2 regions of the Colwellia sp. BRX9-1 genome follow, and region 2 is predicted to be linked to the other one. Evidence: riboswitches for the same ligand, from Rfam matches in the RefSeq annotation. Region 2 holds a riboswitch; the other holds the start of a gene.
The links. Region 2 has a riboswitch for cobalamin ahead of H4J76_RS06225 (ABC transporter ATP-binding protein). Riboswitches for the same ligand answer to the same signal wherever they lie in the genome.
Positions count from the first base shown of each region.

Region 1: another riboswitch for cobalamin. It lies ahead of cobO (cob(I)yrinic acid a,c-diamide adenosyltransferase); the one in region 2 lies ahead of H4J76_RS06225 (ABC transporter ATP-binding protein).

Region 1 covers NZ_JACGVM010000007.1:860-16,235, reverse strand. The annotation lists gene kdsB (3-deoxy-manno-octulosonate cytidylyltransferase) at 1-283, opposite strand, end outside; gene H4J76_RS08585 (Trm112 family protein) at 306-485, opposite strand; gene lpxK (tetraacyldisaccharide 4'-kinase) at 519-1,607, opposite strand; gene msbA (lipid A export permease/ATP-binding protein MsbA) at 1,629-3,389, opposite strand; gene H4J76_RS08570 (DNA internalization-related competence protein ComEC/Rec2) at 3,482-5,947, opposite strand; gene H4J76_RS08565 (DUF2062 domain-containing protein) at 6,009-6,521, shown strand; gene lolE (lipoprotein-releasing ABC transporter permease subunit LolE) at 6,586-7,875, opposite strand; gene lolD (lipoprotein-releasing ABC transporter ATP-binding protein LolD) at 7,885-8,568, opposite strand; gene H4J76_RS08550 (lipoprotein-releasing ABC transporter permease subunit) at 8,561-9,799, opposite strand; gene H4J76_RS08545 (M13 family metallopeptidase) at 10,132-12,204, shown strand; cobalamin riboswitch at 12,356-12,500, shown strand; gene cobO (cob(I)yrinic acid a,c-diamide adenosyltransferase) at 12,623-13,228, shown strand; gene H4J76_RS08535 (c-type cytochrome) at 14,193-14,648, shown strand; gene H4J76_RS08530 (MBL fold metallo-hydrolase RNA specificity domain-containing protein) at 14,666-15,376, shown strand, end outside.
Region 2 covers NZ_JACGVM010000004.1:129,324-144,699, reverse strand. The annotation lists gene H4J76_RS06245 (PaaI family thioesterase) at 1-165, shown strand, start outside; gene H4J76_RS06240 (enoyl-CoA hydratase) at 165-971, shown strand; gene H4J76_RS06235 (TonB-dependent receptor) at 1,685-4,690, shown strand; gene H4J76_RS06230 (histidine phosphatase family protein) at 5,103-5,714, shown strand; cobalamin riboswitch at 5,787-5,936, shown strand; gene H4J76_RS06225 (ABC transporter ATP-binding protein) at 6,081-6,944, shown strand; gene H4J76_RS06220 (iron ABC transporter permease) at 6,937-7,956, shown strand; gene cobT (nicotinate-nucleotide--dimethylbenzimidazole phosphoribosyltransferase) at 7,968-9,050, shown strand; gene H4J76_RS06210 (adenosylcobinamide-GDP ribazoletransferase) at 9,051-9,887, shown strand; gene cobU (bifunctional adenosylcobinamide kinase/adenosylcobinamide-phosphate guanylyltransferase) at 9,884-10,486, shown strand; gene H4J76_RS06200 (cobyric acid synthase) at 10,486-11,982, shown strand; gene H4J76_RS06195 (cobalamin-binding protein) at 12,024-12,863, shown strand; gene H4J76_RS06190 (cadherin repeat domain-containing protein) at 13,395-14,879, opposite strand; gene H4J76_RS06185 (TonB-dependent receptor) at 14,880-15,376, opposite strand, start outside.

The sequences.
Region 1 (15,376 bases), on a different contig from region 2:
CGATAACCTGATCATCGTCAAAGTTATAAATGTTCATCACTTCGGCTAAACGTTCGGTACCCGATTGATGATCGGCACGAGTTTTACAAACCTCGCCGCCAAATGCTAATACCGCTTCTTCAACCTGCTTATTATCAGTGGCCACAATCACTTGGCTAGCACCGCTTTGCTGGGCTTTTTCAACAACCCATTGGATCATCGGCTTACCATTAATATCGGCTAACACTTTTCCCGGTAAACGAGACGACTCAAACCGAGCAGGTATTACAACAATAAAAGACATTTAATTCTCCAAATATATTTAATTAGTCATTTTCAGTAATACGGCGCGCTTCACTTTCTAACAAGACCGGAATACCTTTTTCAATAGCGTAAGCAAGGCGGTCGAATCTACAGATCAATTCTTGTTGTTCTTTATTGTAATCAAGTTTGCCCTTGCATGCTGGACAAGCTAATATTTCCATTAGTTTTACATCAAATGCCATGTTTATTCTCTTATTTATCAGTTTATTTATTAGTTAACTTAGCGTGAATCTAGCCTTAATACGGCTCAGTTTATCTGCTTTTACTTTGTCAAATAGCGCATCTAAAAATGGCGTTATTTGTTTATTTTCAATATGGGCATCAACCGGTAAATACCACCAGTTATTTTTAGCAAAAGACGTACATTTTACCGCGTCTTTTTCTGTCATCAAAAGTGGAATATCGTCAGAAAAACTGACAAATTGTGCTTCATTATAATGCTGATGATCTTTGAAACCTACCGATGCTTCAAGACTAAAACCACTATCAACTAAGGTTTTAAAAAAACGGCTAGGGTCACCAATACCGGCGATAGCATTGATACACTTAGTGTTACTTTCGTTATCATTAAACTGTTGATAAAAATCAGTTAATGATAGTTCCTGCTTGGTTTTAACATTGACCACCATTTTTGCCATTAAAGTCATTGTTATTTGTGGTATACCGACTGGATAGACTTTATTATCGGTTGGCGTTGCGCCATTAAAGATAAGCGCGTCGACTGTTTTTAAACGCCATAAACCTTCACGTAATGGCCCTGCGGGTAATAACAAGCCATTTCCAAACACGCGTTTACCGTCAATAACAATAAGCTCAAAATCTCGTTCTAAGCGATAGTGTTGTAAACCATCATCAGCAATAATAACGTCGCAGCCTTGCTGCATTAACAACCTGGCACTCGCCACTCGATCGCCGCCAACCACAACAGGAATACCATGGCGTTGATAAATTAATAAAGGCTCATCGCCTGTTTCAGCTGCGCTACTGCTTGCATTGAGTAAATAGGGATAGTGCGGTGCTTGTCCGCCATAACCTCGACTAATAACGCCAACTTTCATGTTTTGTGCTAAGCATTGCTTAATTAAGTACAAAACCACCGGTGTTTTTCCGTTACCACCAATACCAATATTACCCACCACCACAACAGGGATGTCGATACCAAAAGATTTAAAAAAATACAGTTGATAGCATTTTCGTCGTAACGCGGATAGCAACCAAAAAATAACGGTTAACGGTAACAAGAACGGCACGAGCAGCCATTTTGCTGGGTGTTGAAAAAACCAAACCTTTTCAATTAAGCGCATAGCAAAATCTCAACCGTCATTTTATTCGCTAAATTGAAAGTTGTGTAATTTTGCATAAGCACCTTCTTTTGCTAATAACGTTTGATGATCGCCCTGTTCAAGAATTTTCCCTTGTTCCATAACAATAATTTTATCGGCATTTTCAATGGTAGACAAGCGATGAGCAATAACAATACAGGTACGATCTTTTTGTAAAACTTGCAAAGCATCTTGAATATGACGTTCTGACTCGGTATCTAATGCACTGGTTGCTTCATCAAGAATTAAAAAAGGTGCATCACACAATAATGCTCGAGCGATAGCAACACGTTGGCGTTGTCCACCAGAAAGTAAAGCACCATTATCACCAATATTAGTATCTATCCCGTCAACCATGTTTTCTGCAAACTCAAGCACATGAGCACTTTTAGCCGCAGCTAAAACTTCGTCACGACTGGCGTTGGGTTTACCATAGGCAATATTATTAGCGATAGAGTCATTAAATAACACCACTTGCTGAGAAACATAAGCAAACTGAGCACGTAAGTCTTTCAACTTGTATGAGGTAATGTCTTTTCCATCAATTAATACTTTACCCGCTGTTGCATCATAGAAGCGCAGTAAAATTGCACTGGCGGTTGATTTACCACTCCCCGAGCGACCAACCAAAGCTACTGTTTCTCCAGCATTCGCGGTAAAGCTTAGTTGAGTAAGCGCTAATTTTTCGTCGTTAGTATAAGAAAAATCAACTTGTTCAAAAGCAAGTGTTCCTTTGGCTTTCTCAAGTGATTGTTGGCCCGTGTCTTTTTCATTTTCTTGGTCAAGCACTGCAAAAATACTGACACAAGCCGCCATACCATTTTGAAAGTCACTGTTAACCGTAGTTAATAACTTTAAAGGTCTCAGTAGCATAGTCATACAAGTAATCACCGTTATGAAAATCCCTGGCGTTAAGCTTGCTTTCATACTTTCTAAATTGGCAACGTAAAGTACAAACGCTAACGCAAAAGAAGCGATAATTTGTATCAAGGGTACGCTGAAAGATTTTGTGGCCACCATTTTCATGCGCTGTTGGCGATTATGTTTATTTATCTGACCAAAACGTTCGAATTCACGTTCTTGTCCGCCAAAGGTTAAGACAACCTTATGAGCGTTAAAGGTCTGCTCGGCAGCAGAAGTGACTTCTCCCATCGCATTTTGAATTTTTTTACTAACTTGGCGAAAACGTTTCGAAACCACAGTAACAATAATAGCGATGATAGGAGTTATAAGGAGGAATATTGCTGATAACTGCCAACTGTTGTAAAACATAACCGCGAGAAAGCCAATCACCATAGCACCTTGTTGTACTAAGGTAAGCAACGCTTTACTGGTTGCATTAAGAACTTGCTCGGTATCAAAGGTCAGTTTAGAGATTAACGTTCCAGTAGACTCTTTATCATGAAAAGTCACCGGTAGCGCCATAATGTGTTCGAATAAATTTTGTCTTAAATCGGTAACTACATTATTACCCACCCAAGCTAAACAGTAATTACCAAAAAAATGGCAGATACCTCGGATAATAAAACAAACAATAACAAAAAGTGGGGCCCACTTCATAAAGTTAGGATTAGCATCAGTTAAACCATCATCGATTAATGGCTGTAACTGCGAGAAAAATAAAGTGTCGATACCGGCATAGCCAAGCATCCCTAATATAGCGATGACAAACCCTGCTTTGTAAGGTTTGGCATAACTCATTAAGCGTTTAAAATTTTGCCACGTTGTGGCTTGTGCGGCTACTTTGCTTTTACTTGCTAACATTCAGTCTCTCTGTGACTTCGCGATTAATTATTCATATCCAAGCCATTTTAGCGTTATTTCTTAGTTGCAACCAACTAATAATATTTACAACGTTAATTAGCAAACCAATATGGATTGATATGCAGACGATAAGATTGAATTTCAAGGGCTTGTTCGGTAATGTTTATGCGGATCATTCCATGCTCAGCAGTTGCATACGGCGTTACATTAAGCTGATGATAACGTTTAAGTACCGCTTTATTAGGCATCTTCCATCGATTCATAAAACCCGCACTAAAGATAACGGCCTCGGGTGAAACCGCTTTAATAAAACGCGTACTTGATGAGGTTTTAGAGCCATGGTGCGGCGCAACAATAACATCAGCTTTTAACTGATTAGCGATTTCAGTATTAGCGATTTCAGTATTAGCGACCAGTATTTTTTCAACTTTATGAGGAATATCACCCGTTAATAGCACCTTATATTTACCATCAGAAATATGGATCACGCACGAATTATCATTTTCTTTATCTTCAAGAACCACCGGCCACAACACAGAAAAAGTGAGACCTTGCCAAGAAAAATCATCGCCTTGTTTACAACTGTACATGTTAACAAAACTATACCTGCCAACATCTTCTACCGGTTGATTATATTTGATGTGCTTAACGATAATTTTATTTAGCGCCATTTTTTTATCGATAAAAGCCAAGCCACCAGCATGGTCGTTATCTGCATGACTTAACAGTAAATAGTCAAGAGTGGTCAAACCTTGATACTGTAAATAAGGAAAAACCACACTTTCTGCCAAGTTAAATCCACTGGGGTAACTTGCCCCAGTATCGTATAAAATAGCCTGCCCATGCCTTTCAATAACAACCGCTAACCCTTGCCCAACATCAAGGACATTTACTTGCCAATCATCATTTTTTTGTTGGTCATTAAAAAACATATAACTCAATAAAAAAGTCAGTAATAGCGCAACAGCCAGTACTTTTTTGGGTAAGGCTAAAAAATAACTGATGAAGCATAAACCGCTGATTATCAAAATAATCATTAATGTCTGATGGCTAACGTCGATAAACAGCCATTGTTGGCTCGATAAGTAACTTAGCCACTGCCAAATAAACGTTAATGATATTAACGATAACTCAAGAAAAAACATAGCCAGCGTTTCACTCAAAGGCATAGCAACCACAGCCAATAAACATAACGGAATAGCGGTAAAGCTCATCCAAGGCACGGCAATAATATTAGCAAGTAATGCAGAAAGAGGCAGTTGATGATTCAATAAAGCCGCCACGGGCAACATAAATAATGTTAAGCCTAGCTGGATAATAATTAGAGAGTGGAGCCAGGCTTTTATTTTGTCAACTTGACCATCACCCGATGTTAACAGTAACTTTCGACATCGCCAGATAACCAATAATATCAGTGATACCGCATAAACGCTTAGCCAAAAACTGACACTAAATAGACTAAAGGGTGATATTAATATAATGCAAACGATACTCAGTAATAACCAACGTATTATTGTTAATTTAACCCCCACGAGCTTAGCGCAAATAAATATTTGCATCATGATCAAGGCACGTAATGTGGGTAAAGAAAAGCCGGCCAGATAAGCATAAAATAGTGCGACTAAGCTACTAAAAGCGAAAGCCACGATACGGCTGTTCTTTTTTACCAACCATAACTTGCCTTTTTGAGTTAACAGTAAGTAAAACGGACTATAGCGAAAAAACATCAACATGAATCCAAAAGCACCACTGGCAATTAAGCCTAAGTGTAAGCCAGAAATAGCCATTAAATGCTGTGTTCCTGTTGCTTGTAAAACTTGCCATTGCTCAGCCGTAATTTTGCCACGCTCGCCAAAGGTAAGAGCAAAAATAAAATGGTGCAGCTCGTTTGTTAAAGTCAATGAGTCTATTAATGCATTGAGTTGCAGGTACAATTGTTGACGATAACTAGGCTGCGCTGCTATTAATTTATTTTTTGCTGAATGTTTTACATAGCCAGTAGCATGGAGTTCCTTTTGTCTTAACCATGTTTGATAGCTAAAACCGCCAATATTTGCAAAACCATGGGCAGGTTTTACTCGCACCGTAAGTTGCCATTTCTGGCCTTGGTTAATCTTAGTAACTTTTTTTAAGTGATCCGGTTTAACAGACTTATGATCCCAACGCAGACGAATATTTATCTTTGATTGAAGTTTTTGTTGATTGACTTCTTCAACAACAAAATTAAAACGTGATACTTGTTTAACCCTTTCATCCTTGTTTGTTTTACGCGTTAATGACTTTGGAATATTAGCAACCACACCTCTTACCGTTAAGGTTGTACCGAAAAAATCATCTGTAATTAGGCTATTAACTTGCCATATATTTTGATAAACGAAGCCAGCATAGAGTAACCAAGCACAGCCAAAAAAGAGCCCACTATAACTCCGTAACCTTTTGATGAGACAAAAAATGACAGCAAAACAAAAACAAATATAAACTTGCGAAATGTCTGGTACTATCGGTAAGAATAGTGACAAAATAGCACCGATAAAAAATGTAAATAGCCACCGTTCCATAGTGATTAATTTCCGTATCTGTCTAATCGATAAATAAAGCCTAGATAATATAAGTAAGTATATGCCTAAAAAACTCTTCAAGCGTTATATGCCGGATCACAACACCATAAAAAATAATAAACATTTAAAAATTTTTGGTGCGTCATTGCATAACCCCAACTTATGGCATTTAAACCGTAATTCTGTCGCAAAAGCTTTTGCCGTAGGTTTATTTTTTGCCTTTATCCCGGTACCTTTTCAAATGGTTTTAGCTGCTGGTGTTGCTATTATAGTACATTCGAATTTGCCACTTTCTGTTGCACTCGTTTGGATAACTAATCCGCTCACAATACCCGCAATTTTTTATGGCTGTTATATGGTTGGCATCTGGCTACTAGGCCGATCTGAAAAAGAATTTGTATTTGAAGCGAATTGGCAATGGCTGGTTGATAGTTTATCAACTATTGGACCAGCATTTTTACTTGGCTGTGGCGTGCTAGCGGTACTTTTCTCGCTAATAGGTTATTTTGCCATACATGGTCTATGGCGATATTCTGTTATCAAACAATGGAATAAACGTAAAAGTAGAAAGTAAAAATCTGCTCTAGTCTCGCGTTGGTGATAAAAATTATCGGTTAATAATATAAAAGTGAAACCCGCTACATTTGTCCTAACACCTGCGCTGGCTCAACTTTAGTTGCTTGCCATGCGGGGTAAATAGTCGCCAGTAGACTCATCAGTAAAGCAGTACAAACAGTAATTACAACGTCAGCTTGGCTTAAGTGAGTGGGAAGAAAGTCGATAAAATAGATATCACCTGATAACACTTTTACGTTAAGAAGTGTTTCTACTGCAGTAACAATATCAGTTAAATTTAATGAGATAACAATACCTAACACTGTCCCCACTAGACAACCCACGACTCCATTAACCAGTCCTTGAAACATAAAGGTCATCATTATAACGCTCGCCGGTGCTCCCATAGTTTTTAAAATAGCGATATCACCTTTTTTCTCATTGACTGCCATAATAAGCGTTGAAACAATATTAAAACTTGCTACCGCTATGACTAATATTAAGACAATAAACATCACTAATCGTACAAGTTGTATATCATTAAAAATATGGCCGTGACTTCGTGTCCAATCATAAATGGCAACATAAGTATCATCAAAGCTATAAGCAACATCACGTGTTACCTGGGGCGCTTGAAAAACATCAGCTACTTTTATGCGAATTCCCTGAACTTGCCCCTTCGCGAGATTAACCATTTTTTCGGCATGCTCAAGTGAAAGATATACAGAGTTTTCGTCAATCGTACCGCCAAATTTAAAAATGCCAACAACTTTTACTTGGTGCTTAACCGGCACCGGAAATTTAGCACTCGCTTGCTGGTTACTTTTTTGGGCAATAACACTCGATAGTAACAATTGTAGTGAGTCGCCTAATTCAAGTTGTAATTTTTTTGCAACTCCCGAACCGATAACAACACCAACCGTAGGGTTTTCGGTATTTTCATTATCAACGATCGCTTGCCAGCTGCCAGCAATCATATAATCGGCAATGGTAGAAACTTGCTGTTCTAACTTTACATCGACACCACGCACAGCAACGGCTTTGAGTTCACTGCCATGTTGCATCATACCGGTAAGTTTTATCACAGGTGCAGCGGCTATCACTTGTGGATGTTGTTGTGCTTTCGCCACGTGTTTTTGCCAGTTATCTATCGGCGTATTAATAGCAATTAGCTCACCGTGAGGAATAACCGACAGCAAATGTTGCGCTAATGCTCGTTCGAAACCGTTCATTGCTGAGAGCACTATAATCAATACCATTACACCAAGCGCAATACCGATAGTGGAAGATGCTGAAATAAACGAAGAGAAGCCATTACCGTTTCGGCTACGCACATAACGTAAACCTAAAAATAAACTTAATGATTTGGTCATTTAAAAGCCTTAACTTTCAAGGGGCGCTAACCGGCCGTGCGATAAACGTAGTTGACGATCCATTCTGGCAGCAAGTATTAAGTCATGGGTAACAATAACAAAACTGGTGTTTACCGTTTTATTAAGGTCACGTAATAACTGATATATTTGCTCTGCGGTATCAAAGTCTAAATTACCTGTTGGTTCATCAGCTAATATTAATGAAGGTTTAGTCACTAATGCCCGAGCAATAGCGACACGTTGACGCTCACCACCAGAAAGCGCGGAGGGCCGGTGCTCAAAGCGGTGACTTAACCCAACCTGTGTGAGCATTTCTTGTGCGGCAGCTAGGGCCGATTTAGGTGAATTCCCGCGAATCAGTAAAGGCATTGCCACGTTTTCTTGTGCTGAAAACTCCATCATTAAATGATGGAATTGATAAATAAAACCAATATGTTTATTGCGAAATTTAGCACGTTGCTTGTCAGATAACTGGTGGATATCAACACCGCTAATAAAGACCTGCCCTGAAGACGGAGAATCTAGTGCTCCAGCTATATGTAAAAAAGTACTTTTACCACAACCAGAGCTGCCCACTATAGCAACAAGTTCACCCGCATCTACTGACAAATCAAGCCCGTCTAAGACTTTGGTTTCAATGCTACCTTGATAATATGACTTTGATAATTGCTGACAAAGTAAACCTTTACTCATTTCGTAAAACCTCGGCAGGCTCTGTTAAAGAAGCCTGATAAGCGGGATATAATGTAGCAATAAAACTCATCGCTAACGCTGATAAAACAATACTAAACACATTGTTCACTGATAGTTCGACGGGCAAAGACTGCCCTGCTCCCAATAAATTAACACCGAGAAGGGTAAATATAGTGTTTAAATTTAAGGTTAGTATGGCGCCAACCACAGTACCGATAGTGACGCCCCAAAAACCATTAACTAAACCTTGAGTAATAAATATTTTTACCACGCCAAGACGATCTAGCCCAAGTGTTTGTAAAATACTAATTTCACCCTTTTTTTCGATAACAACCATCACTAAAGCAGAAACAATATTAAACGCGGCAACGGCAATAATTAAGCTCAACATCAACCACATCATATTTTTCTCCATGCGCACAGCAGAAAATAAAGCGCCTTGAGTATCGCGCCATGTAGTAAAATCATACTGTGGATATTGTTGTTTTAAACGTTTGACCACATGCTCAGCAGCAAAAGCATCATCAAGATACAAACGAAGTTTTTCAACGCCATCACCTCTTTGTCGATGAAGTTTTGCGCCATCTTTACTGTGAATATAAACCAGTCCTTCATCAACTTGTGAGCCAACACTAAAAATACCAGCGATGGTAAAAGTGCGTTGCACCGGAATTCTCCCCATTGGGGTAAAGACGGTTTTATTAGGCAGTGTTAGACGTATTTTATCACCCAAATCGACATCAAGTTGCCTTGCTAACGACTGTCCGATAACAATGGCAAAGCTCTGTGTCGATAGATTATCTAAATGTCCTGATACCATAGAGTTGTTAACAATATTGTGCTGCTCGAATTCAGGCATGATTCCTTGAATGAGTACACCGCGTAATGCGCCAGAATTAGCTTGTATGAGTGCTTCACTTTCCAACAAAGGAGTAACTTTTTTAACTTTAGGCGTAAGTAATAATTGTTCACGTAGGATTTGCCATGTAGGTAAAGCATTGTTTTTGTTTTGCTGAGGTTGATTGGCGACGACAATATGGGGAACTAGACCCAATATTCTCCGTTTTTGTTCACCTTCTAAACCGTCCATAACGGAAACAACGGTGATCAATGATGCGACACCCAGGACGATACCGACAATGGAGAAAAAAGTGATAAAGGATACAAATCCAGAACTTTTACGGCTACGACTATAGCGTAGCCCAATGAAAAAACTGACGGGTTGAAACATTAATTAAACTTCATCTTATGTTATTCAGTAAGAGAACTATTACTCTAGTTAAGTAGCCACAGCATAGCACAGTCAATGTTTTATTTGGCAGCAATAAAGCCAACAATTAATATTGATAAAAATCAAAGTTAAAAATATTACGATTATTTTCAGTTAGTTAAATAAAAAAATAAAAAAATCATCAGGCTTAATGTACAAAATAAAATACGGCACTGCTGATACATTATGTAAAAATTCATGTCCAAATCTAGTAAAAAGCCCTGTAACCCTTTAGTATCAATGCGTTTACCATTTTATAACCATATTCTTTACTTAATAATAATGAGATTACCATGAAAAAAATAATAACAGGTGCAGTCTGTTCTTCGTTATTGTTGCTTGCCGCTTGCAACGACAATCCAGAAAGCACTGAGACAACTAAGCAAGAAATGCCTATCATGCAAAAAACTGCATTAGCTTCAGGTATCGACAAAGCAACAATGGACTTATCCGTTCGTCCACAAGACAACTTTTATCGTTATGTAAACGGTGCTTGGTTGAACGCTAATGAAATCCCTGGAGATAAAACGTCAATTGGTGCCTTTTATGACTTACGTGACGAAGCTGATGACAATGTAAAAGTAATCATTGAAGAATTAGCAGCAACAGAAAATTTAAAAATGGGCAGCGACGAGCAAAAAGTAGCTGACTTATTCCGTTCATATATGAACATGGATGCACGTAATACTGCAGGTATGGCTCCTATCCAACCATTATTTGATAGCATCAATGGTTTAAAAGACAAGAATGAACTTGCGACATTTTTTGGTGAAAATCAAAAAAATGGTGTAGGTAGCCCATTAGCGTTTTATATCAGCGTTGACGGTAAAGACTCAACTCGCTATGCCACTCATATTTGGCAAACAGGTTTAGGCTTACCCGACAGAGATTACTACTTTGATGAAACCGAACGTTTTGCCGCATTACGTAAAGGTTATGTTGCTCATATTGAAAATATGTTCAACTTAGCTGGTTTGAAGAACGGTAAAGCTGCTGCGCAAACGGTCATGGCAATTGAAACTAAATTAGCAGGTTTTCATTGGACAAAAGTTGAAACTCGTGACAGCAGTAAAACTTACAATAAATTCGATGTCGCTGACTTAAACACAGTTACTGATGCATTTAACTGGAATGCTTACCTTGCTGCTCAAGGCGTATCAGCCCAAAAAGACATCATTATTAACCAACCTTCATTTGTTAAAGGTTTTGGCGAAATATTTGCAGCAACCTCATTAGCTGATTGGCAAACTTACTTAACTTTCCATACCTTAAGTAACTTTGCTGGTTCTTTAACCGCTGACTTAGATAATGAAAACTTTGACTTTTATTCTCAGCAGTTAAGAGGACAAAAAGAACAACGTCCAATGTGGAAGCGTGGTGTTGGCGTAGTTAACAGCAATTTAGGTGAGGTTATTGGTAAAGTTTATGTGAGCCGTCACTTTAAGCCCGAAGCTAAAACCCGAATGACACAACTTGTTGAAAACTTACGCGGAGCATATGGTGCAAGTATTGATGAACTAGAGTGGATGTCTGATTCAACTAAAAAAGCTGCCCATGTAAAACTAGCAAGCTTTGATCCTAAAATTGGTTACCCAAATAAGTGGGAAGATTACTCCGCACTTGTTATTAAAGGTGATGACTTAGTGGGCAATAAAATGCGTTCTGGTAGTGTTTCTCATCAAAAAGAAGTCGCTAAGTTAGGTGGTCCAATTGATAAGCAAGAATGGGGCATGACGCCGCAAACTGTTAATGCTTATTACAATCCAACTAAGAATGAAATTGTTTTCCCTGCAGCCATATTACAACCACCATTTTTCAACTTAGCTGCTGACGATGCGGTTAACTATGGCGGTATTGGCGCGGTTATCGGTCATGAAATGGGTCACGGATTTGACGACCAAGGGAGTAAGTATGATGGCGACGGTAACATGCGTAACTGGTGGACTGAAGCAGATTTAGCGGCCTTTAAAGTTCGCACCGATGACTTGGTAAAACAATACGATGGCTATTCAGTATTTGAAGACTTAAATGTAAACGGTTCTTTAACACTGGGCGAGAATATTGGTGATTTATCAGGGGTAACTATCGCGTATAAAGCTTATATTGCTTCATTAAATGGTAAAGAAGCACCGGTAATTGACGGACTAACTGGCGATCAACGTTTCTTCATGGGCTTTGCTCAAGTATGGCGTGGAAAAAAGGTTGAGAAATCATTACGTAATCAAGTAGCAACTGACCCTCATTCACCTGGTGAGTTCCGTGCATTAGGCTCTTTATCTAACATGCCTGAATTCTACAAAGCGTTTAACGTTAAAGAAGGTGATGCTATGTATATCGCCCCTGAGAAACGTGTAAAAATTTGGTAAGCCAATGGCTTAGTTAAATAACGTTATTATTAGAAAACACTAAAATGCCAACAACTATTGTTGGCATTTTTATTACTGAAAATTCCTTGCCTTAGATTCTATTTATCAAAAACATAAAATCAATGGTGTTTAATGCCGCTAGATATTGTAAATAATTAAAAATCTCGTAAACTAATGCAACGTAAACGTGTTTAGGGAATAAGGTGAGAAACCTTGACTGTTCCCGCAACTGTAAATTGTAGTGACTTAAGAGTTGCCAATGAGTCAGCATACCTATCCACAATAAAATCACCACCATTAACATCAATAAAATCGTGCGGGAATACACGGTAAATTGCTATTTTTTAAGGGACCCCCTTAACGTTAGCCTTGCCTTTTCTCCTCTTTAAAATGACTATAATTATCAATAGGAATACTCATGGTTGACGAAACACAAAAAAGTGAAAAACACCAAGCACGCATGCAAAAAGTAAAAGATAAAGTTGATGCAAGAGTTGATGCTGCCACTGATGAACGCGGTATATTAATTGTAATTACAGGTAACGGTAAGGGTAAGTCAACATCAGGATTTGGCACGCTAACTCGCGCAGTAGGACACGGTCTAAACGCAGCAGCCATTCAATTTATAAAGGGCACTTGGGCTTGTGGCGAAAGAAATGTCCTAGAAAAGCTCGGCGTACCTTTTCACGTGATGGCAACAGGGTTTACTTGGAATACACAAGATAAATCAACCGATATTGCCGCTGCTCAACTTGTTTGGAAAGAAGCAAAGAAACTATTAGCTGACGAAACCATTGATGTTGTGCTACTTGATGAACTGACTTACATGCTGTCGTTTAAATACCTTGATCTTGATGAAGTATTAGACGCCATCGCTAATCGCCCGCCTATGCAACATGTAATAGCCACAGGCCGTGGCGCACATCGTTCACTCTTAGAATTAGCTGATACGGTTAGTGAAGTGCAATCGATTAAACATGCTTTTGATAATAATATAAAAGCACAAAAAGGTATTGATTGGTAATAACTCAGCCGTGTTGATACCAACTACGTCATGCTGATACCAACTACGTCATGCTGAATTTATTTCAGTATCAGCATGGCGAAATGACAACCTAAAATCGAGCTTTCATGTGTTACACGCATAATGTTTGAGATTGATCTCTTCAGATCACTTTTACTACAAAGACGACCTATCTTAATTTTAATAAGTAGTCCGCTTAGCCACCACAGCGGTCGTTCATCATCTAATAATTAAAGCTTACTTTGATAAGTATTGCAGAAGTTAGCTTTTGGTTTTTCTTTAGGTTGACTGTTCGCTCAGGCTGTGTAAAAACACTCAGCTTACAATTTTTATGCAACGCTATGTAAATTCAAAGGTAGTTTGACACCAAACTTACTACAGATTTAAATCTACAGAGCCTTTTGTCGTTGATATTTCCAAATTACGCAAGTTCAAAATAGTTTTCACACAGCCTGCGCTATCAGTTGACCTTAATATTTATGTATTAAAGGTTCGTTAAGCTTTTCTGCCCTTATTGGTTTGTTAGCTGGCATTCACCCGGCAAAAAGTGCCGCTAAATTAGCCCCCATAAAAGCGCTGCGCACTGAATGATTTATTCAGTGTTATCGGATAGACAAAGTTATTTACCTACTTTATTCATAAGCTGTTAGTTTTTCATTAACGTCTACATCATTGATCTATATCAACGTCCTTCCAAGAAAAAATAGAATCCTCAAGTAAGAACAACTAGACTAAAAATCAACCTAATAGTGGAAAGCGCTATGTGTAATTTTTTTGGAATCATCTGCTTTTTAACTTGTACTGCTATCCCAGCAGAGTCTTTGATATCACCAGAAAAATGCTTATCTATACAATTTGTAGATATCAATAAGCAAGAAAAAATTCTAATACTATTGAGACTTTACTCATGGTTTTGATCAGCGCTTTAATTAATTCAACTTAAAAAAGTAATTAAGGAATAACAATGAAATACATTCTATTCACTTTACTTATCGTTTTGTCATTAACGCTATTCAGTTGTGATAAAGGGGTTGATTCCCCACGAGGATTTAGCCTGCCTAAAGGTAATATTGAAACAGGTAAAACAGTTTTCTTAAAGTACCAATGTTTAGCGTGCCACACACTAAAAGGTGTTGAGGACTCCAGTATTGTAAAACAACAAGATATCTCTGTTTCCCTTGGAGGTGAGAAAACTAAAATCATAACTTACGCTGAATTAGTTACTTCAATAATTAATCCATCTCATAAATTCTCCAACCCGCATTCGCCTAAGGTAAGAACACCTGAAGGAAAATCAAAGATGAAGGTCTTTAACGATGTTATGACCGTGACCGAGCTTATTGATTTGGTGTCCTTTTTACAGCCAAATTACACATTAAAACCTTATCAACAAACCAGATATCAGTATTATCCACACTAATCCTTATGGGAGCTAAAATGAATATTAAATTTTTCGGTGCCACTCGTGAAGTCACGGGTTCTTGCTATTTGGTGCAAGTAAACAACAAAAATATACTTATTGAATGTGGGATGTTTCAGGGCTCTCATGAGCATGAAAAACACAATCACGACCCCTTCCCTTTTGATGTTAGTGAGCTAGATGCGGTGATTGTCAGTCACGCACACCTTGACCACACAGGTCGATTACCCATGCTCATAAAAGAAGGTTTTCATGGTTGTATCTATACTCATAATACCACGGTAGATTTATGTAAAATTATGCTCCTAGACTCAGGCTATATTCACGAAAAGGAAGCCCGCTGGGAAAATAAAAAACGTGAGCGTAAAGGTTTAGCATTAGTAGACCCCCTTTATACGAGAGCAGAAGCGGAGACAACCTGTCAGTATTTTAAAGGACTTACCTATGATGCCGAGTTAGAAGTATGCCAAGGCGTTAAACTAACCCTTAGAGATGCGGGTCATATTATTGGTTCGGCTATTGTTGAATTAGCACTCACTGAAAACGGCGTTAGTAAAAAGATTGTCTTTAGTGGCGATTTAGGCCATAAAAACGCCCCTATTTTACGTGATCCGTTCACGATTAAACATGCTGACTTGGTCATTATGGAAAGTACATATGGTGACAGATTACATCGTAGTTGGCAGGATACTTGGCAAGAAATGGGTAATATTATTGCTAATGCTAAA
Region 2 (15,376 bases):
CTAGCGCCAACGCCTCAGGCGGTTGAACTTGAACTAATAGGCACATTTGTTGAAGTAAAAGAACGAAAAATAATCGTAGAAGTTACTGTCTCAGCTAAGGGGGTTACTTGTGCAAAAGGGACGGTGATCGCTGTAAAAATGCCCGCAACTATGGTGGTAAAGTGATGAGTAACTCAGCACAGCCCTATGTTTTATCTCGGATGTCAGGTCGAGTGCTATGGCTAACATTAAATAGACCTGAAGCAAGAAATCCACTTTCTTCAGCCATGATCTCGGCACTGAAATCGTCAATAACCTTAGCGAACAATGACCGTGAAGTAAAAGTTATTGTGATCACCGGCTCTGGTAAAGTATTTTCGGCAGGTCATGACTTAAAAGAAATGAGTGGTAGAACGTTAGATGACCCGTTAACGCGCGAACAGCGTGTTAACGACGTTTTAAATAGTTGTGCAGACATGATGATGTCATTAGTAAAATCACCCAAAGCAATTATTGCTTGTGTGCAAGCCACTGCAACAGCAGCTGGATGTCAGTTAGTGTCAATGTGTGACTTAGCGATTGCCAGTGAAAATGCTAAGTTTTGTACCCCTGGCGTTAATATCGGTACTTTTTGTAGTACACCTTTGGTAGGCATTGGAAGAAATATTCACCGCAAACATGCTATGGAATTAGCGTTAACAGGCGATCTTTTTTCAGCAGCAGACGCGGTACGTTTTGGTTTAATTAATCGTGCAGTACCTACTGATTTTCTATTGGAAGAAACAGAAAAGCTGGCACAAAAAATTGCCAGTAAATCTGCCATCGGTATAAAAGCGGGTAAAGAAGCCTTTTATCAGCAACTAGAAATGCCAATTGAAACTGCTTTTGCTCATGCTGGCGCAAGCATGGTTGCAGCGATGCTTTCAGAGGAATGTGAGGAAGGTGTTTGTGCTTTTTTTGATAAACGTGAAGCGAAATGGGGAGAGATTTGAAACCAGTTTGTAAGCTTTATTAGGAAATCACTTAATATTTTATGTTGTTTTTTTCCAAAATTATTAATTGAATATATTAATAATTTAAATCTTTGATATTTAAAGAATAGGGCATTGAATGACGTTCGTCAATCAATGCCCTATTTCTGTTTATCAATGTCTACTTTCTAAATTACACTCAACTCTGTTTAAGAGATAATTGACTTATTGAAAGCATGTGATTTGATTTCACACTTTACACTAGTTTTATATTTTGTCTTTTTATCGGATTTTACCTAATTGTTATTTTTTTGTTAAAAGTACGAGGATGTTATTTTTAAGTGTGAAGTTTAGTGGGGTTTTAACTCTAATATCCATAATTTCATTGCTTTTACAATCGTTGAAGTTGATTTTTATGTGGTATTTTTTCAGTTGTTTAATAAAAATTTATTATTTTTATTAAACAACTACGTCTAAATATTTATTAGCTTGTTGTTAATAAAGGTGAATTTTAACTTTTTAATCTAGATGCTAATAAAATTGTATAGCGGTAATCAAAGTTATCCTAATGCCAACAGTATCAGAGTATTCTGCTGAGTACTTTCTACAGCTTTTTTCGTACTATGCTTGTAAAGTCACTTTGTTTGGGTAAGAATGCAATAAAGTGTTACTTTTTTGTAACATTTTTGGTTTGTTCAAATAATAATTATTAAATACTGGAGATAAACATAATAATGAAAAATTCAAATATAAAGCGAAGCTTTAATCGCTCGTTAGCTGCTATCGCAGTTGGGGCATGTTTAGCTGCGTCTCCGATGACTTTTGCCGATAATGTTAGTGGCTCTATTTACGGTAAAGCCATTCAGGGTAAAAGTGTAACAATTAAGAACCCAGCGACAGGTTTTAAACGCGTTGTTGTTGTTGGTGAAGATGGCCGTTTTAACTTTTCTAAGTTGCCGACAGGCAAATATACTGTCGACAATGGTGTAGATACTCGAAACATCTTAGTCGCTATTGGTAAGGGCAGTAATGTTGATTTTACAGAAGTTTCTGAAATTATCTCTATTGTGGGTAATTCTTTAGTTAGTATCGATACCACATCGGTAGAATCGACTTCAGTCTTTACTGCTGAGCAAATAGACTTATTACCGGTAGCAAGAGATTTGACATCAGTTGCTTTGTTAGCTCCTGGAGCAACAGCAGGTGATTCTGGTTTAGGAAATGGTAATACTGCCTCTTTTGGTGGTTCGTCAATTGCTGAAAATGGTTATTTTATTAATGGTTTCGATGTTACTAATATTCGTAACTTCACCTCTTTTGCTGACCTTCCTTATGATGCTGTTTCACAGCAACAAGTTCGCACTGGTGGTTATGGCGCAGAATACGGTCGTTCATTAGGTGGCGTTGTTAGTTTAGTAACTAAACGTGGTTCAAATGAATGGAAATTTGGTGGCTCAATTGAATCTACGCCAGCAAGTTTTAGAGAAGATGGCAAAGATGTTACTTCTCGCGATCCTGATTTAGAATACTCTAACCGTTATTCTTCATTCCGCTCAGCTAATGAATTTGACTCTTTATCCTATAATGCCTATGCATCAGGCGCTATTGTTGAAGATAAACTATTCTTTTTTGGCTTATTTGAAGGCCAAGATGATGAAAGCAATACCTTTGGCAAACAAACAAGTGAGACAATGAAAGACGACTCACCAATGTACTTGTTAAAGCTTGATTGGAATATCTCAGACGACCATTTATTAGAGATGACTTACATCGATAATGAAGAAACACAAGAATTTACCTCATACAGTAACCCTGAAGGTATGTATTACACTGGGACTCATGGTGAAGCTGCTGACCCTTATGAGATCACCAAAGGTGGTGATGTTACTATCGTTAACTATACCGGATTTTTAACTGATGATTTCTCAGTAAGTGTTCTTTGGGGCAACATGACCAATGAACTAGAAACGCGTAACCCTGATATCGGCCCTGGCGCTGAATGTGAGTTAGTATTCGATCGCCGTGAAACACCTTCAAGTTCACAAAGCATTGGTTGTTGGGGTATTGCTCAAGGCCAAAGTACTGTGCCTGAAGCTGGGATCGCTTCTGATACTGATGAACGCGACTCTTTACGTTTAGGCGCAGAATGGATTCTAGGTGAACATACACTTCGTGTCGGTTATGACCAAGAGAAATTTACCTCGACTAAACGTGGCACTACCTTTACAGGTGGCGAATACTGGCGCTGGCATGTAGCTCAAGATGTTGACGGAGCAGGCGGACAAAGTGTTAATGGTGCTTTTGTAACAGCAGGTGAAGAATATATTCGCCATAGAGAAAGTAATACGGGTTCTGCTTCTTATGAAGTTGAAAACACAGCATTTTATATAGAAGACACTTGGCAAGTTACTGATGAGTGGATGGTATACTTAGGTTTGCGTTCAGAAGGCTTTGAAAACCGCAACGGTGATGGCGATTCATTTGTTAAATCTGACAGTGAATTGGCGCCGCGTTTGGGCTTCTCTTGGGATATGGATGGCGATGGTAACAAAAAACTTTTCGGTACTGCCGGGCGTTACTTTATGCCAATCGCGGCTAATACAAATATTCGTGCTGCAGGTACTGAATGGAGCTATGAAGAGTACTTTTATGTAGACAGTGCTGATGAAAATCCAATCACTGCTGCTCCTGATAAAGTGGGCGACGCTATTGGTACAAGAAACTCTAACGGTGATGAGAAAGCGCCTGATTCAAGAACCGTAGCGGCAACAAACTTAAAACCTATGCATCAAGATGAATTTATTCTTGGCTATCAACAGCAGGTTGATGACTGGATTTTAGGTGCCAAGGCTATTTACCGTGAAGTTAAAGATGGCATGGATGATTACTGTTCTCATCAGCCATTTATCGATTATGCAACAGAGAATGGTTATAATGATTTCGATTATAAATCAATGGCTGGCTGTATGATGATGAACCCAGGTAATGATTTTTCTATTGCGCTGGATCTTAACAATGACGGTAATTACGAGGTAGAAAGTGTTCCTGAAGAATACTTCGGCCTAGAAAAATACAAACGTACTTATAAAGCTTTAGAATTCACTTTCGAGAAGCCTTTTGCTGACGGTTGGTTCTTGCAGGGCTCTTATACTTTAGCTAAAAGTGAAGGTAACTCAGAAGGTTATGTTAACTCGACTCTAGAGCAAGAGGATGCAGGTTTAACACAAGACATTGATAATGCATTATTTCAGCATGGTGCCTATGGTGCTTTACCCAATGATCGTCGTCACACCTTTAAAGCTTTTGGTGCATACCAAGTTAATGATGAGATTTCAGTATCTGTTAATTTCAGTTTACAATCTGGTCGTCCAAGAAACTGTGTTGGTTTTATCCCACTTGACGAACTTAGAGATGAGTTAGGTGTTGATGCTGGCGGTTTAGCTAATTACGGTGCTTCATCGTTTTACTGTGGTGGTGTATTAGGTAATCGTGGCGATCAAGGCCGTACTCCATGGGTTAAAAATGTTGATCTAGGTTTAACGTATAAGCCGGAATATGTTGATGGCTTAACCGTGAAAGTCAATGTTAGAAATGCCTTTAACTTTCAAGAAGTCACTGAATACAATGAAACAGGTGACGTAGGCTCGGCTTCATCGAGACTGCCTAACCCTAACTATACGACACCCGTAAACTACCAAGCTCCACGTAGAATTACACTGACTGCTCGTTATAGTTTCTAATTAAATAGTAAAGTTAAACATATTTAAATTAGCCAAGCCGTTCAGATAAACTGAGCGGCTTTTTTATAGATGAATTTAGGCACTTTTTGCTATTACATTAAAGCATTAAGAGAGAAGCCCCCGGACCGCCTTGGTTTTCAACAGTATCAAAAGAACAAAACGAATTAGCAGGTATTTTACCTTTAAATCTAGGGTCCTATTATGATGGAAATGAGGGATTAAAACGTGCGTTTTTTCCGTAAACGTGAGGCTAAATGGCGAGGTAGTTAAGTGCTCATTTTGCTAAAGTGAACAACATTGACGCGCATGCTGTCGCTTATAAGTGCACGGCTATTTGTCATAGTACTTACGCAATATTGAATTTAAGGTTACGCTATGCTTTTTTACACTATATATATTAAGAGGTAATGCTTTGCTACAGCGGACTTTATATTTATTACGCCATGGTGAAATTGCTACACCGGGTATTTTAGCCGGTAAAACAGATGTCGCACTTTCTGAAAATGGCTTGCAACAGCTGTGGGACGTTAGCCAAAAATTACCAGAGATATCCTTTTGTATCAGTTCACCTTTGCAACGTTGTCAGGTGTTTGCCAAAGCATACTCATTAAAATACAGCATTAATCTCCAATTAAGCGATAACCTTAAAGAAATGAATTTTGGTGATTGGGATGGAAAAACCTATCAAGCCTTGTGGCAGATAAAAGCCAGTGCTGTGCAGCCTTCACTGGGTGATTTTTGGCAAAACCCTTGGCAGCATACTGTGCCTAATGGTGAAGCTATGGCTGATTTTGTCAAGCGTGTCGATACTTGGTGGCAAGAATGGCTTGCAGACGCACCCGAAGGAAATACCTTGGTGGTTGCGCATGGTGGTGTTATCAAACACTTAATTGCGCGTGTACTTAATTTGCCTATGCCGGGCACGGTTCACATGAGTCATATTGATATTCCTTATGCGGGGCTAGTTAAAGTTAATATTTATACTGATGATAGTGGCGTTGATTGGCCAAAAATAGTGTGGTGATAAGTTACCTCGATAAGTCAATGAATTCGGTGTTATTGGCAATTAAACCTTGCTATTTTTAGTGAGCAGACGATAATCTCCAAACAAAATTATATAACTCATTTTTAATGTGGGAATGTGGTGAAAAACCGCAACTGTACCCGCAACTGTAAAAGCCTTTTAGTGGTATTTAATAACCATAAAGCTTAAGTCAGGATACCCATTAATTTAGAGTCATTTGCCTATCAAAATGACAGGCAAAACCAACAAAGTCGAGCGGGTTTACTCGAACATTGTATTGTCGACTCTTGAGTTTTCATATACTAAGAGATTGATTGTGCTCTGTTTGATGCTCCTTAAGTGTCAATAGTATGTGAGTAGCAATTTTTGAATAGTAGCCAGGATCAATCCTCATCAATAAATACCGCTAATACCGCATTGCTTTCAGTGCAGCATCTTTCTTGGCATGCCGACAGCCAACTTATTTTAGATGATATTTCTTTCACCATTAAAAAAGGCAGTTTTACTGGTATTTTAGGGCCTAATGGTGCCGGAAAGTCTAGCTTACTTCGCTGCTTATATCGTTACGTAAAACCTGATTCTGGTTTGGTGGAATTTAATCAAAAAGATATTTGGAAAAAGTATGACGCCTATCAATATGCGCAAGATATCGCTGTAGTTTTACAAGAAACACCCACCCATTTTAACTTAACTGTTCATGACGTTGTTGCGCTGGGTTTACTGCCACACAAAGGTCTATTTACCCGTGATCAAGCCAGCGACCGACTCAAGATAGACCGTGCTATTAAGCAGGTTGGCTTAGTGGATAAAAACTTACAAAATTTTGAACATTTATCCGGTGGAGAAAAACAACGCGCACTTATAGCTCGTGCTATCGTGCAAACGCCCAGCTTACTTATTATGGACGAGCCAACCAGTCATCTTGATGTTCGCTATCAAATTCAGGTTATTGAATTAGCTAAATCGCTAGGCATCACGGTTATTGCGTCTTTTCATGATTTAAACCTTGCCAGTGCGATGTGCGATCAACTGCTGGTGTTAGATAAAGGTAAACTGGTTAAGCAAGGGTCACCACAAGCGGTGATCACCTCTGAAATGTTATCAAATGTATTTGGTGTCTGCGCGCAAGTTTCTCTTCATCCACAACATAAGGTTCCTCATATTTCTTATTTCTATGGCTACGATACTCAAGAAAAAACGGCAGAAAGTAGAGCGTTACCTCATGTTTAAGGTCAATCATTCGGGGATTATTTTTCTGACCTTAGCTTTCGGTGTTATCAGCTTTATTGCGTCGTTATCTTTAGGTGCGGCAGATATCAGTTTTAGCGATGTTACTTCGAGTCTACTGGCTAGTTTATCCGCAGATAAAGACGCTAGTGAGGTGATTTTTTATGAGCGTATTATTTGGGAGTTACGCATGCCGCGCGCCATTTTAGCTTTTTTAGCGGGTTGTGGCTTAGCGGTTTCTGGGCTGATTTTACAAACGGTAACGCGAAATCCATTAGCTGACCCTTATCTTTTTGGTATTTCTTCAGGGGCTTCTTTAGGAGTCGTTATATCTATTGTTTTATTGGGCAGCACTATTTCTGTTGTAACACCTGTCGCGGCTTTTGCGGGCAGTTTAGTGGCGATGCTAATGTTGCTAATGATCTCTGGTCGTCGGCAAAGTCAACAAGTTGAATCTATGCTATTGGCTGGCGTAGCGTTATCGTTTTTGTTCAGCTCGTTTACTAGCTTGTTACTTTATCATACCGATCCACAAGCGGTTACGGCGATATTATTTTGGACTATGGGCAGTTTTTCACGTGCGCAATGGTCAATTTTATGGTTTCCCGCGGTCGTTATTATTAGCTGTGTCATTATGATGTTAGCGTATCGACGCCAACTGAATGCAATGTTGTTAGGCGATGAAAGTGCTACAACCTTAGGTATTAATGTTAACCGCTTTCGCTTAGTGATGTTGGTACTGAGTTCACTGATCACCGCAACGTTAGTCTCTTTGTGCGGCGGTATAGGCTTTGTTGGCTTGATGATACCCCATATTGTACGATTTTTTGTTTCTCAAGGCACTGTTTTTGGCATTATGTTAACCGCTTTAGTCGGTGGTATTTTTATGATTTGGGTGGATGTATTATCGAGAGTTGTACTAGAAAACCAAGAGCTACCCGTAGGTGTTATCACTTCTGCTTTGGGGAGCTTATTCTTTTTATCCTTGTTGTACTTTCGCAAAAATAAAGCTTAAAGGAGCTATTGATGAACTTTGCTATTAAAAAAGTAACTGATGTGTTTAATCAACAGATCCAGTCGACTATCGATGGAAAAACTAAACCACTCGGCGCATTAGGCCAACTAGAAGATACCGCTAAAATTATTGCCGCTGTGCAGTTATCAATAGTAAATACTGACCAACAATCATTGAGTATTAAACATCCTAGTTTATTTATATTTGCCGGTGATCACGGTGTCGCAGCGCAAGGTGTTTCTATTGCACCTAGTGAAGTGACCTCACAAATGGTGGCTAATTTTGCCAGCGGTGGCGCGGCGATTAATGTCTTTTGTAAGCAGCTTGGTTGGCAGTTAAGTGTGGTAGATGCGGGTATTTTATCGCCAATTGATAATTGTTCAGGCGTTATCAATCAACGTTTAGGCAATATCACCGCACCATTAAATATCGCACCAGCGATGAGTCTAGCGCAAGTTGAACTCGGTTTTGAAAAAGCGACTGCTTTGGTCAAATCAGTTCATGAAAAAGGCTGTAACTTAATCGCTTTTGGTGAAATGGGAATTGGTAACACTACTTCTGCCGCCGCTATTATGGCGGCTGTTATGGGTATTCCAGCCAGCGAATGTGTTGGACGAGGTACTGGCGTTAGTGATGAAATAGTAAAAATCAAACAACAGGTCATTGAGCAAGCATTAGTGCTTCATCAAGGAAGTCTCAACAGCCCTAAAGAAATTTTAGCGTCTTTAGGTGGTTTTGAAATCGTACAAATTACCGCAGCTATGTTAGCGGCGGCCGAACAAGAAATGCTTGTTGTTGTTGACGGTTTTATTTGTACTGCCGCCGCTATGCTCGCTATCAGTATTAATAAAAATGTTAAAGATTATATGATTTTTGCCCATTGCTCGGGTGAGCAAGGTCATCAAAAAATGCTTAGCCATTTGCAGGTTAAGCCGCTATTAAATTTAGGTTTACGCTTAGGGGAAGGCACAGGCGCTGCATTAGCACTGCCATTAATTCAGGCGGCTGTGGCTTTTTATAATGATATGGCAAGCTTTACTCAGGCGCAAGTGACCGATGTTACTGGTGCTAACACTAACAAAGCTGAAGATTAAATGACTAAGCAATCACGCTGGCAACAATGCCAACAACAATACTATTTGTTGTTACTTGCTTTAAGTTTTTTTACTCGTATACCGGTGCGTTTACCTGAGGTGGTAAAACCTGAAATGCTTCATCAAGCGAGCCGATATTTTGCCTTAATTGGTTTGTTTATTGGTGTGATCACCGCCTCTATTTTAGTGTTGTTGGCGAGCTTTTTACCCATTTCTTTAGCGGTACTTATTTCTATGGCGGCGAGCTTATTGCTTACCGGCGCTTTTCACGAAGATGGTTGGGCTGATGTTTGGGATGGCTTTGGTGGTGGTTGGACCGTTGAACAAAAGCTAAACATTATGAAAGATAGCCGTTTAGGGACTTATGGCGCAGCCAGCTTATTTTTCATTTTAATGATCAAATATCAGAGTTTAGTGTTATTAAGTAGCCATAGCAGCAATCCTTTATTAGCACTTTTTGTGGCATTGATTATAGCGCATACCTTAAGCCGAGCCGTCAGTACCAGTTTAATCTTTAGCATGGCTTATGTCAGCGAAGATGCACAATCAAAGGTTAAACCTTTAGCGCAGCATTTATCTCTAAAAGGCTTGTTAATCTTATTAATTACCTCAGCGGTGGTGATGTTTAGCTTATTACCAGCCGTGCATTGTTTAGTACTAATAGCGGGCTTATGGCTAATGCGTCTTTTATTAATATTTTGGTTTAATCGTCAATTAGGTGGTTTTACTGGTGATTGTTTAGGAGCTGCGCAACAAATTTTAGAAGTGGCGGTTTATACTATTTTACTGGTCTTAGCATCTCCAGCGACAACATTTTTGACGGAGGCAGGCCTATGAAAATTAGTGATGCTAATACACTTCATCTAATTTTAGGCGGAGCACGCTCAGGAAAGTCGAGCCTCGCCGAAAATATTGCCAAACAGGCTGAATCAGCAGGGCTAACGATATGTTATCTCGCTACGGCGCAAGCCCATGATGCAGAAATGAGCGCACGTATTTTACAGCATCAAGGCGAACGTCCTCAACATTGGCAACTGCTTGAATCGCCGTTGTATTTAGCTGAGGCACTTCAACAAGCATTACAAAGCAGTGATTGTGTGCTGGTTGATTGCTTAACACTTTGGCTAAGTAATTGTTTATGCCATCAAGATAGCGAGTTTTATCGCCAGCAAAAGTCACTGTTTATCGAATTTATAACGCTATTTATTAGCGATACCAACGCCTATCAATCAAAAAAGCTTATTTTTGTTAGTAATGAGGTCGGGCATGGGATTGTGCCTATGGGCGAGCTGTCGCGACAATTTGTCGACCAAGCAGGTTGGCTGCATCAAGAACTGGCTACATTAGCCAAGCAAGTCGATTTTGTTATCGCTGGATTACCACTGACATTAAAAAGTGACGCGTTGATAAATAAAATATCGGAACAACAAAATTAATGAAAACATTAATGGTGCAGGGCACCACCTCTGACGCCGGAAAGAGTACCTTGGTGGCTGGTTTATGCCGAGTATTTGTAAATTTAGGTTATAAAGTAGCACCGTTTAAGCCACAAAATATGGCTTTAAATAGTGCTGTTACTAGTGATGGTGGTGAAATTGGTCGGGCGCAAGCACTACAAGCAGTGGCCGCAAAGATTGCACCACGTGTTGATTTTAATCCGATATTACTTAAACCCAATAGCGATACGGGGGCACAAGTGATTGTTCATGGTCGAGCCATATCAAATATGGAGGCGACCAGCTACCACGACTATAAAAAAGTAGCGATGGACGCTGTCCTCGAATCACATCACCGTTTAGCGAAAGAGTTTCAGCTGCTAATGGTTGAAGGGGCAGGTAGCCCCGCAGAGATAAATTTACGCGCTAATGATATTGCTAATATGGGCTATGCCGAAGCGGTAGATTGTCCTGTGATCCTCGTTGCTGATATCGACCGGGGGGGTGTTTTTGCTCACTTAGTGGGGACACTCGAGCTATTATCACCTTCAGAGCAAAACCGCGTGAAAGGTTTTATAATTAATCGCTTTCGTGGAGACATTAACTTATTAACGTCTGGACTTGATTGGTTAGAAGAGAAAACGGGTAAGCCAGTATTAGGGGTATTACCTTATTTACACGACTTAGCACTTGACGCCGAAGATGCCGTTGCGATTGAAAACAAGGTTGAACAAGCCAAAATAAATATTGTTGTACCGTTATTACCGCACATAAGTAACCATACCGACTTTGATACGTTACGTTTAAACCCTGAAATAAATTTACGTTATGTCAAAATGGGCGAGCGGATAAACAATTGTGACTTAGTGATTTTACCCGGCAGTAAAAATGTTATTTTTGATCTGCAATTTCTTAAAGAACAAGATTGGCAAAGCGATATAGAACGTCATTTGCGCTACGGCGGTAAAGTGTTTGGTATTTGCGGTGGCTATCAAATGCTTGGGCAAACTATCAGCGATCCTGAAGGTATTGAGTCAACGATTGAGGCGATAACGGGTTTAGGTTTACTCGAACTTACCACTGAATTAACCGCAGAAAAAAAATTAGCACAAGTCTCTGCCACTATGACCTTGGGCAGTAAAAGTTGTCAGGTTAAAGGTTATGAAATTCATTGTGGTGTTTCTACCATGACGGCTATTGATAATAAAACGCCTGTGCCTCTGTTGTTCAATAAAAGTGACAATCAGACCAGCGATGGTTGTGTTTCAAATGATAATCAAATAGCGGGTACTTACCTACATGGTATTTTTGATGAAGGGGCTGCGACACAATTATTAGTTGACTGGTTAGACAGTAACAATGACATCCAGCGGACGATTAATCTTGATGAACACCGAGAGCAACAGCTTGAACGTTTGGCTAATGTTTGCCAGCAATACCTAAAAATATCAGCGATTGAAGATATTATTAACAACAGCAAAACGACCACACCCTAGTGCTTGAAAAGCGCCTCTTAAAAAGTAAAAGGCTTAATAAAATGACAAAAAGATTTATATCCTTCGCCGTAATAAGCTTATTGCTGATAGTCATACCCAGTAAAAGTTTTGCTGAGCAATCGGCAAAGCGCATCGTTGCCTTAGCGCCACATATTGTTGAAATGTTATTTGATATTGGTGCTGGCGATAAAATAGTCGGTGCGGTTGCCTATTCCGATTACCCTAAAGCGGCGCTAGATATTCCGCGTGTTGGCAGCTATCACGGCATGCAAATAGAAAAATTATTGGCATTGAATCCTGATTTAGTTATTGTTTGGAAGTCAGGCAACTCGCAAAGTGACATTGATAAAATGAAACGCTTAGGACTAAAAATTGTTTTTAGTAATCCAGTAGATATTGCAGATGTTGCCACTGAATTACGTTATTTTGGCGGTTTAACCGGACATCAACAGCAAGCAGAAAGTGTCGCGTTAGCTTATGAACAACGTTTAAAAAAATTACGGCTCGATAATAAAACTAAGCAAGCCATCCCCGTTTTTTATCAACTGTGGTCAGAGCCAATGATGACCATTAATGGCACAACCTGGATAAATCAGTTAATTGAAGTGTGCCAGGGAGTGAACGTTTTTAAGGATAACCCGACGCCTTATCCAAAGATAAGCACGGAAAACGTTATTGTTGCCCAGCCGCACTTAATGATTTTACCGGATGAAAACTCCGATAAACCACAACCCATTATTGACTGGCAAAAATGGCCAGAAATACCCGCGGTGAAAAACAATAAGTTTATTCACGTTGATGCAGATTTATTACATAGATTCAGTACCAGAATGTTAAGTGGTGTTGCAGATATGTGTGAAAAAATTGATCAGCAAAGATAGCGGTTCAATTTACTGAGCTGATTGATGATTTATCTATCAGCTCAGTAAATTAAAGGCTAAGCTAATGATAATTTTGCGCAGCCCCTGCCATGGTAATTAGCAGGGAAAGTAATGCTTATTACTGACCTTAATTTAAGTCCACTATGCTGTCTTACACGACCAGGCCTTGATAAATTACACTTTTCATATTCATCGAGCTACCGATTAATAGCACCGCAGGTTATTCATCTTAAATGGCACAGTGATACAACAAAAAATACCTGCTGAGTTTCGCTACTGCATTAGTTCTGCAGACGTGATTGCTATGACTGTATTATAAGATTCAACAAGTTATTGGCCGGCTAACAGCAAGTGACACTTGATATGACGTCCAATAAGGTCGTTCTCGAACTCAGACAGATGAATGCAATTAAACCCTTTAATATTGTGCGTTAACTAAACTTAATATAGCACTGAGTAAAAATAAAAAAGGGCACATAAATATGTGCCCTAAATCAAATTATTTTTTAATGTCTTACCTTTAAGATAATCTTATTCAATAAAGGCAATTGCAGATGGGTTTAATTCTGTTGCAAGTCTTGGAAATACTTTAAGGTTAGTTTCAGTATTTATAACATCAACGCCTGGCTTCTCTGGATTGCTTACGCTAAGCCAAAGAAAGTTGGCAGCATCTAAAGCAATATAGCTAATTTGTTCGGTGCCAGTAGCCGCTACCTTTTCATTAGCAATAACACCCGTTGTCGGGTTAAAGGTATATACCGTTGAAAGCTCATAATAACTTGGCGTAAAAAATGTTTCACTGGCAACAAAATAGCCTTTTGTTTCGGATACAACGACGCTTGAACCAATATAAGCACCGGTATTATTTTCAATATCTGCAGCAGACAAAACACTGCTCAAGTTATAATCACTTGTCGCTATCGCTTCGATGCGACTAGAGGTTAAGTCAGCACTGCTATATGAGTTACGTGTTGTAACATATACCGTATCGCCTTGACTCACTATACTATGACCCAGTGGGTTTAAGCCTTGAAGCGGAATACCTTTAAGATTATCATTTTCATCAGCATTTGTTTCAATCTCTTGGTCTGTCGCTGTATCAAAAACGGCTACATAAGCTGTGTTTGGTGAAAAAGAGTCTGATAAACGTTGCATAGCAATAAACAGTTTACCGTCGGCAATTGTCGCTGAGGCAGGGTTTGGTGTGCCATTACTATTGTTATCAGCGATGTAGCTAGATAGATCTAATTGACCCAATTTGAAATCTTCAAATTGTGTTGCCTGAGGATTAACAATCCAAACTTTGTCTGAACCGTAACGTAAAAGATAAGCTTTGCTTTCATTGACCGACACTAAGTCATAGGGATTACGAGTATTTGAATCGCCGGTATCTTGGGTTGTATATGACCAAACTTCTGTATCAAGGGCATCAGCATTATATTTTGAAATAGAATCAATGTTATAACGGCCAATGTGAAAAACGTCTTTATTGTAGCTACGAACAGTATAGTCAGAGGCATCTTTAATATAATAGCCTTTGGTGACTTGCTCTGTAATTGGGTCTAAGGTCACAACTTCAGAGCCTGAAAAATCAGGTGCAACTGTTTGAACAACCGCGAATGATGGTGTGTCTTTCACATCACCGACACTCACTTGAATAGCCAATTCACCGGTTAAGTTCTTTTTACTGTCATCCGTTGCAACAATTGTGACAGCGAAAGGACCGACTTCACCGCTGTCAAAATCAGGAGCATCTATAAAGCTTAATTCACCACTTTGTGTGATGCTAAATAAATCACTTGAATTACCCGTAAGTGAAAGTACGATAGCGTCTCCATCGGCATCAGTAGCATTATAGGTGCCAACTGATGTTGTGTTTTCTTCTATCGTTGGGCTACTTGCGCCGGTAACTATTGGTGCGACATTACTTTTTGAACTTCCGCCACAGCCTGCAAGAGCAACAGTGCTCAGTACTAAACTTAATGGTAATATGTGTTTTTTAAAGCTAGTTAACATTTAAAATCCCTTAATTGTGTATTTTATTTTTAAGCTGCGACCCTGCGATGTTCTATTCGCAAGATCTTGGTATTTATCGTTAAATAAATTATTGGCGGCAAAAGATATTCTATGTTTGCCTTTTTTCCAGTTGACTGAAAAATCTGATACGGTGCGGTTGGCTGGATTACCATTACCTACATGACCGTTATTATTTTGAATTCTGTTAATGAGATTGAAGTACAAGTCTTTATCTTTACTTACTTTAAATGACATATTCCATGCGGAATTTACCTTGTATTTCAACGCTACGCTGTACTGTTGATGATATATACCAGGTAGTTTCTTCTTATTAAATGCGACAAATTTTGATGTGGTTTCACTGTCTATAATATTGGCTTGTAGTGCGAAAGATAATTGTGTTAATAATTGATAATTTGTTTGAATTTCAATGCCTAACAAGTCTGCATTACTGACATTTCTATAGCTACCGACATTACTTGAGTTAAAAATTGCGA